2 linked regions of the Ancylobacter polymorphus genome follow. Each later gene encodes a partner of the first gene's protein in a complex. Links are inferred from orthologs where the notes say so. Each region holds a gene or a part of one and is shown in the gene's direction. Other genes may lie near its edges.

Region 1 (6,111 bases):
AGGTGGGGCGGGGGGCGGCCGCGCGGCGCAGGCGGTCGGCGATCGCCTCCCCGAGTCCGTGGCCGGGCAGAGGCACCACGGCGATGCCGCATGCGCCTACACGGTCGAGATCGCGCAGGAAGGCGAACAGGTTGGCCGCCGCTTCCACCAGGTCTCCGGCCGGGCTGAGATCGCGCACCACGGCCGCCCTTTCGCTACCGGAGGGGCGGGCGCCGGCGAACGTGAGCAGGGCTTCGCCCGGCAGCACCTCCTGCGCGCCCAGCCGCACCGGCACGGAAGGGGCATAATGCGACGCCAGCATGCCGGGGGCGAGCGGGGCGTCGTCATTGGCCACACCCTCGGCGGCGCGATCGGCGAGGGAGCCCTTGAGCGCCGCTTCAATCGCCTCGCGCGGCAGGCCGCCGGGCCGCAACATCACGGGGCTTTCCCCCGTGCAGTCGAGAATGGTGGATTCGACCCCGACCGAGCAGGGGCCGGCGTCAAGAATCAGATCGATGCGTCCGTCGAGATCGGCATAAACATGTGCCGCCGTGGTGGGAGACACATGGCCGGAGCGGTTGGCGCTGGGAGCGGCGATGGGGCGACCGGCGGCCGTCAGCACCGCCTGCGCCACCGGGTGTGCCGGCACCCGCAGGGCGACACTGGCGAGGCCGGCGCGTGCAAGGGCGCAAGTCGCCTCCTCCAGCGCCGGCACAACCAGAGTCAGCGGGCCCGGCCAAAAATGGCGGGCAAGCGTATCCGCGGCCGGGGTAAGGAGGCCGACATGACGTGCCGCCGCGAGGTCCGGCACATGGGCTATCAGCGGGTTGAAGCTCGGCCGCCCTTTGGCAGCATAGAGATTTGCAACAGCGCGGGGATCGGTCGCGTCGCAGGCGAGGCCGTAAACGGTTTCCGTCGGCAGTGCCACCAGCCCGCCGGCGCGCAGCAGGCGCGCGGCTTCGGCGATGCCGGCGGCGTCCGCCGGGATGACGCGTGTCATGCGCACGGCCATCTCCGTTTCGTCGCTGCTTTTCTCGTCCACCGCTTGCATCTCCCGCTCAGGCGCGCTCCGATAGGACGTCACGCCGGGCCGGTCAACGGCGGGTCCGGTTCGCTCCCGCGCGCTGGGTCTGCCCGGAATCCGCAGGCGCAAGGCTGGCCCCCCACGGCGCCGTGGCATATCGTCCACCAGCCGCCGGGCCTGAACAATGAACGGCCGGAACGACCAAGGACGCCAAAGGAACGCCATGACCACGCTGCTGATCGCCCACGACGCCTGCCTTGACCATGTCACGCCCTCCGGTCATCCCGAGCGGCCGGATCGGGTGCGGGTGCTGAACCGGGTGTTCGAGGGCGAGCAGTTCGCCACGCTGGCGCGCGAGCAGGCGCCGGTGGCCGCGCGCGAGGACATTGTGCGGGTGCATCCCGAAGATTACGTCGCCGCGCTGGAAGAGGCGATGCCGGATGAAGGCATGGTGCGGATCGACGGCGACACGGTGATGTCGCCCGGCACCGGCGAGGCGATCTGGCGCGGCGTCGGCGGCGCGGTGCTCGGGGTCGACGAGGTGCTGTCGGGAAAGGTGAGCAATGCCTTCGTCTCGATGCGGCCGCCCGGCCACCACGCCGAGACGCGGACCCCGATGGGCTTCTGCCTGTTCAACAATGTTGCCATCGCTGCCCGCCATGCCCAGAAGGTGCACGGCATCGGCCGTGTCGCCATCGTCGATTTCGACGTGCATCACGGCAATGGCACGCAGGAGATTTTCTTCTCCGATCCGAGCGTAATGTATGCCTCCACCCACCAGATGCCGCTCTTTCCCGGCACGGGCGCGGTGGGCGAGCGCGGCACGACCGACAACATCGTCAATGCCCCGTTGCGTTCCGGCGACGATGGCGTGCATTTCCGCGAGGCCTTTGAAAGCCGCATCCTGCCGCGCCTGCAGGCCTTCGGTCCGGAACTGCTCATCATCTCCGCCGGCTTCGACGCGCATACGCGCGACCCGCTGGGCAACATCAACCTGCTGGAAGACGATTATACCTGGGTGACCAAGAAGCTGATGGACATTGCCGACAAGCATTGCGGCGGCAAGATTGTCTCGGTGCTGGAGGGTGGCTACGACCTCGAAGGTTTGGCGCGCTCCGCCTCTGCCCATGTCATGGCGCTGATGCGCGGCTGACCGCGAAGGGGTGAGTGCGGCGCGTGCGCCCTGTATAAGGAACGCGACTCATCTCAAGGAGAACGCGATGACCGACGCGGCGGACGTGAACGCGCTGAGCTTTGAAAAGGCGCTCGCGGAACTGGAGACCATCGTCGCCAAGCTCGAGGGCGGCAATGTCCCGCTGGAGGAGTCGATCGCGCTCTATGCCCGCGGCGAGGCACTGAAAGCCCGCTGCGATGCGCTGCTCAAGGACGCCGAGGCGCGGGTCGAAAAGATCACCCTCGGCGCCGATGGCCGCCCGTCCGGCACCCAGCCGCTGGACGGTGAGTAAGCCGGACCCTCAGCGCGAGGCACTGCCCATGGCTGTGCGCCTGCGCGCCCATCATCTGCTCTGTGTGCTGACCTTTGTCGGCAGGGGATACACGCCCGCCTTCACCGCCAATTATCGGCGCGTCGTTGCCCGCCTGAACGCGGGAGAGCCGGCCGAGCTTGTTGAGGGGCCGGATGATATCTGCGCGCCGATGCTCAAGGAGCAGGGCTCCCATTGCCGCACGGAGAGCGTGGCGCAGCGCGATGCGCAGGCCCGCGCCGCACTCGCGCAACGGCTGGGCCTGATGCTGGAACAGGGCGGACGGATCGTCCTGACCGCCGAAAGGCTGACGCAGATGCGCGCGGCCTATGCTGAAGGCGCGATGCAAGCCACCTGCACCGGCTGCGAGTGGGCCGCGTTCTGCACAGACATCGCCGGGCAGGGGTTTGCGGGGACGCGGCTTGCCGGCGTGCGGATCAGCCCGCCTGCCGGTTCCGGCAGTCCGGATTGAACACCCGTACCGTCGAGGCCGGATGACGGGCCAGCGCCGTTGGCGGGCGCACCGGGCGGCGCACCAGCTCCCCCGCGCAATTGGGGCAGATGCCGCCCAGCACCGCCCTCGCGCAGTCCGCGCAGAAGGTGCATTCGAAAGTGCAGATCATCGCCTCGCGCGAGCTCGGCGGGAGATCGCGGTTGCAGCATTCGCAGCCTGGCCGAAGCTCCAGCATGAGCCCGTCCCTTCCTTCAGTAAACGCCTGGGATCAGCCGTGCCGTGCGGGCGCTGTAGGCGCGGTATTCATCGCCGAACGTGTCCAGCATCATCTTCTCTTCGCGGCCGATGCGGAAGGCGTAAAGGATGCCGAAGCCGATGAACCCCGCCGGGCCGGCGACCCAGTTCGGGATCAGGATCAGCTGCGCCAGCGCCCACAGGAAGAAGGCCGAGTACATGGGGTGGCGCACATGCCGGTAGACGCCGCCGGTGACCAGCTTGTGCGTATCCTTGATCTCCAGCGTCACCGACCAGTTCTTGCCGAGGTCCTTATGGGTGCGGCGGAACAGCCACAGCGCCGCGACGAAGGTCAACGTGCCGAGCGCGAACTGGAGGACCGAATAGGGATAATTGGCGAAATCGAACACCCGCGAGGTTGCCCACAGCAGCGGCACGATGCCGAGGCCGGCGGTGGAGCAGGAGAGCAGAATGAGCTCGCGCAGCCGGTCGCGGGCGTCGACGACGCGCTCGCGCTTCACCTTGCGTTCGAAGGGCAGGCGGATGACGTACCAGCCGATACAGCCGGCGGCCCACACGATCTTGGCGGCGAGGAGAAGGTTCATGAAGCGTCCGTTGGTTCAGGCGATCAGGGAGCCATCCGCCGCGAAGCGACCGACCGGGCCCTCCGGGCGTGAGGACAGGTCGGCGAAGGCAAGCGGGCCGAGGGCGAACATAAAATAGTCGTAGGGCGCCTTCTGCTCGTTCGCCAGCAGGAACTGGTAATGCAGCCGCATGGCGTGCCAGCGCAGCCGCCTCAGCTTGGCGTGGGTGAGCATTTCCTTGATGTTGGCGTTGCGCAGCAGGGGCTGGCTGGCTTCCGGCTGATCAAAGCTGGTTCGGCGCAGCGTCACCGGGTGGAATTTGTAGAAATTGATCGCGTCATGCCGCGCCTGATATTCGACCCAGGTAAGGCCCGGGGTCTGCGCGACACGGGCGGCCTGCCGGCGCACCTTGCCGCCCTTGGCGTGCAGGGCGAGCTTGGGAATGGTGGCGCCGCAGGTGAGCAGGTTCACCCGCGTCGGCCCCTCCGCCAGGCCAGGATAGCGGTCCAGCGCCCGGTCGATCACGCCGAGCATCAGCGTCGCCCCGAGGCTGTGGCCGACGAGGATGATCTCGTCCTGGTCGCCGGCGCGCACCGCCTCCACCAGCACCTCGGCGAAGCGGTCAAGCCTTGCATCGACCGCAGGCGTGGCATCGTGAAGATAGTCGCGGGCAAGGTCCCAGTCGTCGAGCGCCTGATGCAGCCGCCAGTCGCGCCCCGGCCGGCGGAAGAGGCCGAAGAAGGTGGCGATGCCAGCGGCGAGCGCAGCGGCCCAAGCGAGCGGGGCCGGCAGGACGAGGCCGGCGCCCCACAGCACGAGCCCGCCCGCTGCGAGCCCGGCGGTGAGGAACAGCGCGGCGATGAGATAGGGAAAGAAGAAGAAGGCGCCGTAGCGGGGGCTGGCGCGGAAATAGCCGCGCGCCGCGCCGCCGCGCAAAAAATCCCCGAGCCCGCCGAAGCCGCGCCACAGCCGCACCGGGTCGGACCGGGCATCGAGCGTCTGGATGATGTCCTCCCACCGCAGGATTCGGTAGTCGGTACGGGTCGACCAGTTTGGACCTTTCGCGTCGATCTCCCAGCGGGCATAGGGCTGCGCGCCATCGTCGAGACGGGGCGATACTTTCACCTGGACCGACCACAATGCGCCGAAGCGCTCGGCCTGATTGGCGAAGCGGCCGTGGTGATAGTCCATTTCGGTCGGGTCATGACCGGGGAAGAACAGCATCAGCCGGCGGAAGGTCCGGCCGGCCTGCGGGGCGGCGCCGGGCGCCGCGACAGCCCCATGGGCGGGGACATCGGGCGCGGGGCGCGCAGTGGCGGCCTCCGGTCCGTCATCCCTGTCCGTCGTCGCGGTGACTCGTGCTTCCATGCCACTTTTCTAGAGTAAGCCGGGGCGTGAGGCCAATGTCGTCTGGGTCTGTCCGTCCTGTCTCCACATGCGGTTGCGTGGCTGGCTGGCCTTTGCGGTCGCGCGGGCGTGCGTTGCGCCCCTCGCTATCCTTGTGTATGCCGTTGAACTTCGCTCGGCGGCGCGCGCGCCTGTGCGCGCCTCGGCGGATGTGTTTTCGGAGCCGTTCTTGACCCGTCCCTCCACGCCGCTACTCGACACGATCCGCGAGCCGGCCGATTTGCGCCGCTTGCCGGAGGAGCAGTTGCCGCAGATCGCGGCGGAACTGCGCGAGGAGATGATCGACGCGGTTTCCGTAACCGGCGGTCACCTCGGCGCCGGGCTTGGCGTGGTTGAGCTGACCGTGGCGCTGCACCACGTCTTCGACACGCCCAATGACCGGCTGATCTGGGATGTCGGGCACCAGTGCTATCCGCACAAGATTCTCACCGGCCGGCGCGAGCGCATGCGCACGCTGCGCCAGGGCGGGGGGCTCTCGGGCTTCACCAACCGGGCGGAAAGCGTCTACGATCCCTTCGGTGCCGGCCATTCCTCCACCTCGATCTCTGCCGGGCTCGGCATGGCGGTGGCGCGCGACCTCGCGGGCGAGGCCCGCAACGTGGTCTGCGTGATCGGCGACGGCGCGATGTCGGCCGGCATGGCCTATGAGGCGATGAACAATGCCGGGGCGATGGATTCGCGCCTCATCGTCATTCTCAATGACAATGACATGTCGATCGCCCCGCCCGTGGGCGCGATGTCGGCCTATCTGGCGCGGCTTCTCTCCGGCCGCACCTACCGCTCGCTGCGCGAGACCGCGAAGCAGCTCGCCGGCAGCCTGCCGAAGTTCTTCGGCCGTCAGGCGGCGCGGGCGGAAGAGTTCGCGCGCGGGTTCTGGACCGGCGGTACGCTGTTTGAGGAACTGGGCTTCTATTATGTCGGGCCGATCGATGGGCATAATCTGAG
Region 2 (6,087 bases), 310 kb from region 1 along the record:
AAGCCGACGCCCAAGGTGAGGTTGAGCACCGCCGCGCGGATCATCTCCCGCCCGTCCGAGCGCATGGCCTCGATCAGCGGCAGCCGGCCGGGCCGGTGCGCCCGCGCCGGCGGCTCGTTCCCATGCGCGGACGAGCCGCGCAGATAGAGCGTGAAACCGCCGAGCAGGATGCCGAGCAGGAAGGGGATGCGCCAGCCCCAGGCGACGAGGTCGTCCGTGCTCATCAATGTCGCGGTGGCCGCGCCCACCATGGAGCCGAGCAGCGTGCCGCCGGAGGCGCCGCAGCCGGCGAAGGAGGCGATGAGGCCGCGCCGGCGCAGGGCCGCGTTCTCGGCGAGGAAGATGGCGGAAGTGGTGTATTCGCCGCCGATGGAGAGCCCCTGCAGCAGCCGCAGCGCCAGGAGCAGCAGCGGCGCCGCCGCACCGATGGCGGCATAGGTCGGCAACAGGCCGATGGCGACGGTGGAGACCGTCATCATCGCGGCGGAAATGAGCAGCGCGTGGCGCCGTCCATAGCGGTCGCCAATATGGCCAAACACCACCCCGCCCACGGGCCGCATGACGAAGGAGGCGGCAAACACGCCAAAGGCGGCGATCAGCCCGACAAAGGCGTCGCTGTCGGGGAAGAAATTCTTGGCGAAGATGGCGGCGAGAAAGCCATAGGCGGCGAAATCATACCATTCCAGCGCATTGCCGAGCGCGCCGGCCAGCAGCGCGCGCCGCCCGGCCGGTACGTCAGCCGGAAGGCGGCCTCCGGGCAACGCGACATCGAGGCTGGACATGGTCGCGCTCCGCGCCGGTGTTGGGAGAGGCGGTCAGCCCGCCGGTGTGCCGCCCGCCGCCGTCGCCAGCCAGGCCGCCCCGCAGGCTTTCGCCAGTTCGCGCACGCGCAGAATGTAGCTCTGGCGCTCGGTGACGGAGATCACCCCGCGCGCATCCAGCAGGTTGAACACGTGGCTGGCCTTGATGCACTGGTCATAGGCCGGCTGCGCCATCAGATGGCGGGTCTTGCTGCCGTCTTCCCAGCCCGCTTCGAGATATTTCGCCGCCGCGCTCTCGGCCATGCGGAACTGCTCGAACAGCATGTCGGTATCGGCATGCTCGAAATTGTGCCGGGAATATTCCTCTTCCGCCTGCAGGAACACGTCGCCATAGGTGACTTTCTCGTCGCCTTCGCGGCCGTTGAAATTGAGGTCGTAGACGTTCTCGACCCCCTGCACATACATGGCGAGGCGTTCCAGCCCATAGGTCAGCTCGCCCGCCACGGGGGCGCATTCAAAGCCGGCCACCTGCTGGAAATAGGTGAACTGCGAGACTTCCATGCCGTCGCACCAGCACTCCCAGCCCAGCCCCCAGGCGCCGAGCGTCGGGCTTTCCCAATCGTCCTCGACAAAACGCACATCGTGCAGATTGAGGTCGATGCCGATGGCCGAGAGCGAGGCGAGATAGAGGTCCTGCAGGTCGGTGGGCGAGGGCTTCAGGATCACCTGGTACTGGTAGTAATGCTGCAGCCGGTTGGGGTTCTTGCCGTAGCGCCCATCCTTGGGCCGGCGCGAGGGCTGCACATAGGCCGCCTTCCACGGCAGCGGGCCCAGCGCGCGCAGCGTGGTGGCAGGGTGGAAGGTGCCGGCGCCGACTTCCATGTCATAGGGCTGCAGCACGACGCAGCCCTTATCCGCCCAGAAGGCATGGAGCGCGAGGATGAGCCCCTGGAACGACTTGTCGGGGCGCATATGCGGCGGCAGAGCGGGATCGATCATGGATAAGCCGGCGGTTGGCTGAAAAGGCGGCGCAACCTAGGCCGGGGAAGGGCGGGGATCAAGGTGGCGATTCCGTTCGGGAGGCACGTCATCCCGGACGGCCGCAGGCCGATCCGGGATCGGGAGCAGCGGAGTGCGATCCCGGCTCTCCGGCTCCGCCTCCAGCCGGGATGACGTGGAGAGGCCCGCCCCGTTTCCGCCCCGCTCAAAACCCATTATCACTCCCCCATGCCCGACAGCCTCTCCGAATCGCCTGTCTCCAACGCCGCCGACTGGACCGTCTCGGAACTCTCCGGCGCGCTCAAGCGCACGGTGGAGGATTCCTTCGGCCATGTGCGGGTGCGCGGGGAAATCTCCGGCTATCGCGGGCCGCATTCCTCCGGCCACGCCTATTTCAGCCTGAAGGATCAGAATGCCCGGCTCGACGCCGTGGTGTGGAAGGGCAATTTCGGCCGGCTTCGCCTGAAGCCCGAGGAAGGGCTGGAAGTGGTCGCCATCGGCCGCATCACCACCTTTCCCGGCAAGTCCTCCTACCAGATCGTCATCGAGCAGCTGGAATTCGCCGGCGCCGGCGCCATCATGGCGATGCTGGAGGAGCGCAAGAACCGCCTCGCCGCCGAGGGCCTGTTCGCGCCCGAGCGCAAACGCCGCCCGCCTTTCCTGCCCCGCGTCATCGGCGTCGTCACCTCGCCCACCGGGGCGGTGATCCGCGACATTCTCCACCGGCTGAACGACCGCTTTCCGCGCCACGTGCTGGTGTGGCCGGTGCGGGTGCAGGGCGACACCTGCGGCGCCGAGGTGAGCATGGCCATTCGCGGCTTCAATGCGCTCGCCCCCGGCGGGCCGATTCCCCGCCCGGACGTGCTCATCGTCGCGCGCGGCGGCGGCTCTCTGGAAGATCTGCTCGGCTTTTCCGAGGAGAGCGTGGTGCGCGCGGCGGCGGAGAGCGCCATTCCGCTGATTTCCGCCGTCGGGCATGAAACCGATGTGACGCTGATCGACTTCGCCGCCGATGTGCGCGCGCCCACCCCGACCGCCGCCGCCGAGATGGCGGTGCCGGTGCGCGCCGATCTCCTCGCCGAAGTCGCCGGGCTGCATGCGCGGCTGCGCGCCTGCTTCGCCCGCGGGCTAGACCGACGTCGCACCGATCTGCGCGCCCTCGCCCGCCTGCTGCCGAGCGCGGATGCCGTGCTCGCCGTGCCGCGCCAGCGGCTCGACCTCGCCGGCCAGCGCCTGCCGCGCGCGCTGAAGGCCAATGCCGGCGCGCACCGGCTCGGCCTCACCCGCGTCGAAGGCCGGCTGACGCCGCAGCTGCTCGCCGGCGCCCTTGCCCGCCGACGCGAGCGGGCCGGCGACCTCGCGGCCCGGCTGCCGCGCGGGCTGACGGCGAACACCGCCCGCCACCGGCTGCGCCTCACCCGCGACGAATCGCGCCTGCGCCTCATCGCCCAGGCGCTGCGCGACCGCCGCGAGCGGGGTCGCGACCGGCTGGATGCGCTGCATGTGCGGCTGCAACGCTGCCGGCGCCAGCAGGCGGCGGAACGCGCGGGGCGGCTCGACGCCGTCGCCAAGCTGCTCACCGCCCTCTCCTATAAGGGCGTGCTCGCACGCGGTTATGCCCTGGTGCGCGACGCCTCCGGCGCCCCGGTGCACGCGGCGGCCGGCATCGGCGCGGGCGACGCGCTGGAAATCGAGTTCCGCGACGGCCGCGTGGCGGTGACCGCCACCGGCGCCGGGCCGGAAGCGCCGCCCTCCCCCGCCCGCCCGGGGCGCAAACCGGCGAAGACGCGGCCCGCGCCCTTGCCGGAGCCCCCGCGCCAACCCACCTTGTTCGACAGTTGATCCCCGCCGCGCGCAGAGGTGATCCCAGCGGGCTTGCCCGATACCGTGCCGGGTCTTTATTGTCGCGCGAAACCGAACCGACAGGAGGAGCGGGACCATGAACCGCTTCGAACGATTCCCCACCTCGGGTGAAGCCGAAGTGCGTTATCTCGACGGCGACTTCCGTGTCGTGCGTCCCGGCACATTCGTGCGCTGCGCCGTCACTGGCGAAGCCATTCCGCTCGACGAGCTGCGCTATTGGAGCGTGGACCTGCAGGAAGCCTATGCCACGCCGGAAGCGGTGCTGGCGCGGCTGCATCCGGACCGGGTCAAATCCCGCTAGAGCGTTTTCGAGCGACGTGGATACCGGTTCGCGTAAAGAAAGCGCGACAAAACAACGAATTAGATCATTTCACTGTTTCCGTTAAACGGTGAAATGATCTAGGCCGGCTCACGGCTCGCGCGGGCCAGCCTCCAGCCCGCCCAGCATGCGCTCCAGCGCCCGCGCGCTCTGCGGCTCCAGCGCCATGCGCACCGGCAGCACGTCCGACACCTCGATGAGGGGTTGGCCGACCTCGCTGCCGGCGAGGCGCATCGCGTCCTTTTCCGTGGTGACGAGCAGAAGGTCGAGCTTCTCCGCCTCGGCGCGCAGCTCTTCCACCTCCGCCGCCGTGTAGACATGGTGGTCGGGGAAGGCCCGCGTCACGACCGGCAGCACGCCGAGCGTGCGCAGCGTCTCGAAGAATTTGGCGGGCCGACCGATGCCGGCATAGGCGAGCACCCGCTTGCCGAACAGCCGCGCCACCGCCTGCGCCTCCGGCGCCAGCCGGCCGCGCAGCACCACGGCACCTGCCGCATAGCCGTCTCGGGCGGCGCGTTCACCGGGCGCACCCTCGCCGATGACCAGCAGCGCCTGCGCCTGTTCCAGCTGCGGAGCGAGCGGGGCGCGCAGCGGGCCGGCCGGCAGGCACAGCCCGTTGCCGATGCCCACCCCGGCATCGATGACGAGGATGGAAAGCGACTTCGCCAGCGCCGGGCTCTGGAAACCGTCGTCCATGATGAGCACGTCCGCCCCGGCCTGCGCCGCCGCCTGCGCGCCGGCCAGGCGGTCGCGGGCGACGAAGGTGGGCGCGGCGCGGGCCAGCAGCAGCGGCTCGTCGCCCACATCCTCCGCGCTGTGCAGCAGCGGATCGACCCGCACCGGGCCTTTCAGCCGGCCGCCATAGCCGCGGGTGAGCACCGCCGGCTTGTGGCCGTGCAGAGCGAGGCGGCGGGCGATCTCGATCACGGTGGGCGTCTTGCCGGCGCCGCCGACCGTGGGGTTGCCGACGCAGACGACCGGCAGGCCGACCCCGGTTCCCGGCCGGCGCAGCCGCGCCAGCGTCACCCCGCCCACCAGCGCGCCGAGCGGCGCCAGCAGCTTGGCCAGCCAGCTCTGTTCCCGTCGCCACCAGAAATGCGGTGCCTGCATGGCCTTAGTGCCTCTCCAGCTGGATCTGCACCAGATAGGGGTCGATGGCGGCGAGCGTGCGCTCCAGCGCGCCGCCGAAACTCTCCACCGTGGCCTGCCCGGCCGCGATCATCGTCGCACGAAACGCGGGATCGGCCAGCAGCCGATAGGCCGCAGCGGCCAGCGTTCGGCCATCGGTGACGGCGAGCGCGCCGCCGGCCTCGTCGAGCCGGTCGTAGAGCGCATTGAAATTGGTCACATGCGGGCCGTGCAGGATCGCCGTGTCGAGCTTGATCGGCTCGATCGGGTTCTGCCCGCCCCGGCGCACCAGCGAGCCGCCGAGCAGCGCCACCGGGCCGAGTCGGTAGAACAGGCCGAGCTCGCCGATCGTGTCGGCGACATAGATCGCGGTGCCCCTGTCCGGCTGGTAGCCGTCGCTGCGCAGCACCGCCGGGCAGCCGGCGGCTGTAGCGAGTTGAACCACCGCCGTGCCGCGCTCAGGATGGCGCGGGGCGAGAATGGTGAGCAGGTTCGGCAGTTCCTTGGCGAGCCGCTGATGCGCCTCGATGACGATCTCCTCCTCGCCGGGATGGGTGGAAGCGGCGACGAAGACGATGCGGCCGGCGGTCGCCAGCCGCAGCGTGTCAAAGGCGGCGATGTCCACGGGGGGCGGCGGCGCGTCGAATTTGAGATTGCCGGTCACGGTGACGCGCGGCGCGCCGAGCTGCTTCAGCCGCTCGCCATCGTCCGGGCCCTGCGCCAGGCACAAATCGACCCGCGACAGCAGCGCCGCGACGCTGCCCGGAACCCGGCCCCAGCTGGCGAAGGAAGAGGGCGACATGCGCGCATTGACCAGCACCAGCGGCGTCGCGCGGGCATTCACTTCCACAATGAGGTTCGGCCAGAGCTCGGACTCGACCAGCAGCACCAGGTCCGGCCGCCAGTGCTTGAGGAAGCGGCGCAGGAACAGCGGCGAATCCAGCGGCACGAACTGGTGCGGCACATCGGGCGGCAGCCGCGCCTGGGCGAGGCGCGCCGAGGTGACCGTGCCCGAGG

The links.
Region 2: the proteins of K9D25_RS03470 (region 1) and xseA are in contact, whole or in part, in a cryo-EM structure (PDB 8TXR), measured with the Escherichia coli proteins. The link is inferred for Ancylobacter polymorphus from one-to-one orthologs.

What each region holds. Positions count from the first base shown.
Region 1 is NZ_CP083239.1:722,843-728,953, reverse strand. What follows is about bases 941-3,846. They hold K9D25_RS03470 (exodeoxyribonuclease VII small subunit), read left to right. Parts: upstream 941-2,223; coding sequence 2,224-2,469; downstream 2,470-3,846. Other genes in these bases: K9D25_RS03450 (hypothetical protein), read right to left, coding at 3,796-3,846; K9D25_RS03455 (protein-S-isoprenylcysteine O-methyltransferase), read right to left, coding at 3,193-3,780; K9D25_RS03460 (DUF1272 domain-containing protein), read right to left, coding at 2,925-3,176; K9D25_RS03465 (DUF1284 domain-containing protein), read left to right, coding at 2,498-2,959; K9D25_RS03475 (histone deacetylase family protein), read left to right, coding at 1,227-2,156. In the rest of the region: more of K9D25_RS03480, read right to left, coding at 1-940; more of K9D25_RS03450, read right to left, coding at 3,847-5,127; dxs (1-deoxy-D-xylulose-5-phosphate synthase), read left to right, coding at 5,336-6,111. UniProt on the Escherichia coli protein: Bidirectionally degrades single-stranded DNA into large acid-insoluble oligonucleotides, which are then degraded further into small acid-soluble oligonucleotides.
Region 2 is NZ_CP083239.1:1,030,403-1,036,489, forward strand. What follows is about bases 1,414-4,295. They hold xseA (exodeoxyribonuclease VII large subunit), read left to right. Parts: upstream 1,414-1,988; coding sequence 1,989-3,602; downstream 3,603-4,295. Other genes in these bases: K9D25_RS04825 (glycine--tRNA ligase subunit alpha), read right to left, coding at 1,414-1,760; K9D25_RS04835 (DUF2093 domain-containing protein), read left to right, coding at 3,700-3,924; lpxK (tetraacyldisaccharide 4'-kinase), read right to left, coding at 4,033-4,295. Also shown: K9D25_RS04820 (MFS transporter), read right to left, coding at 1-782; more of K9D25_RS04825, read right to left, coding at 816-1,413; more of lpxK, read right to left, coding at 4,296-5,052; K9D25_RS04845 (3-deoxy-D-manno-octulosonic acid transferase), read right to left, coding at 5,057-6,087. UniProt on the Escherichia coli protein: Bidirectionally degrades single-stranded DNA into large acid-insoluble oligonucleotides, which are then degraded further into small acid-soluble oligonucleotides.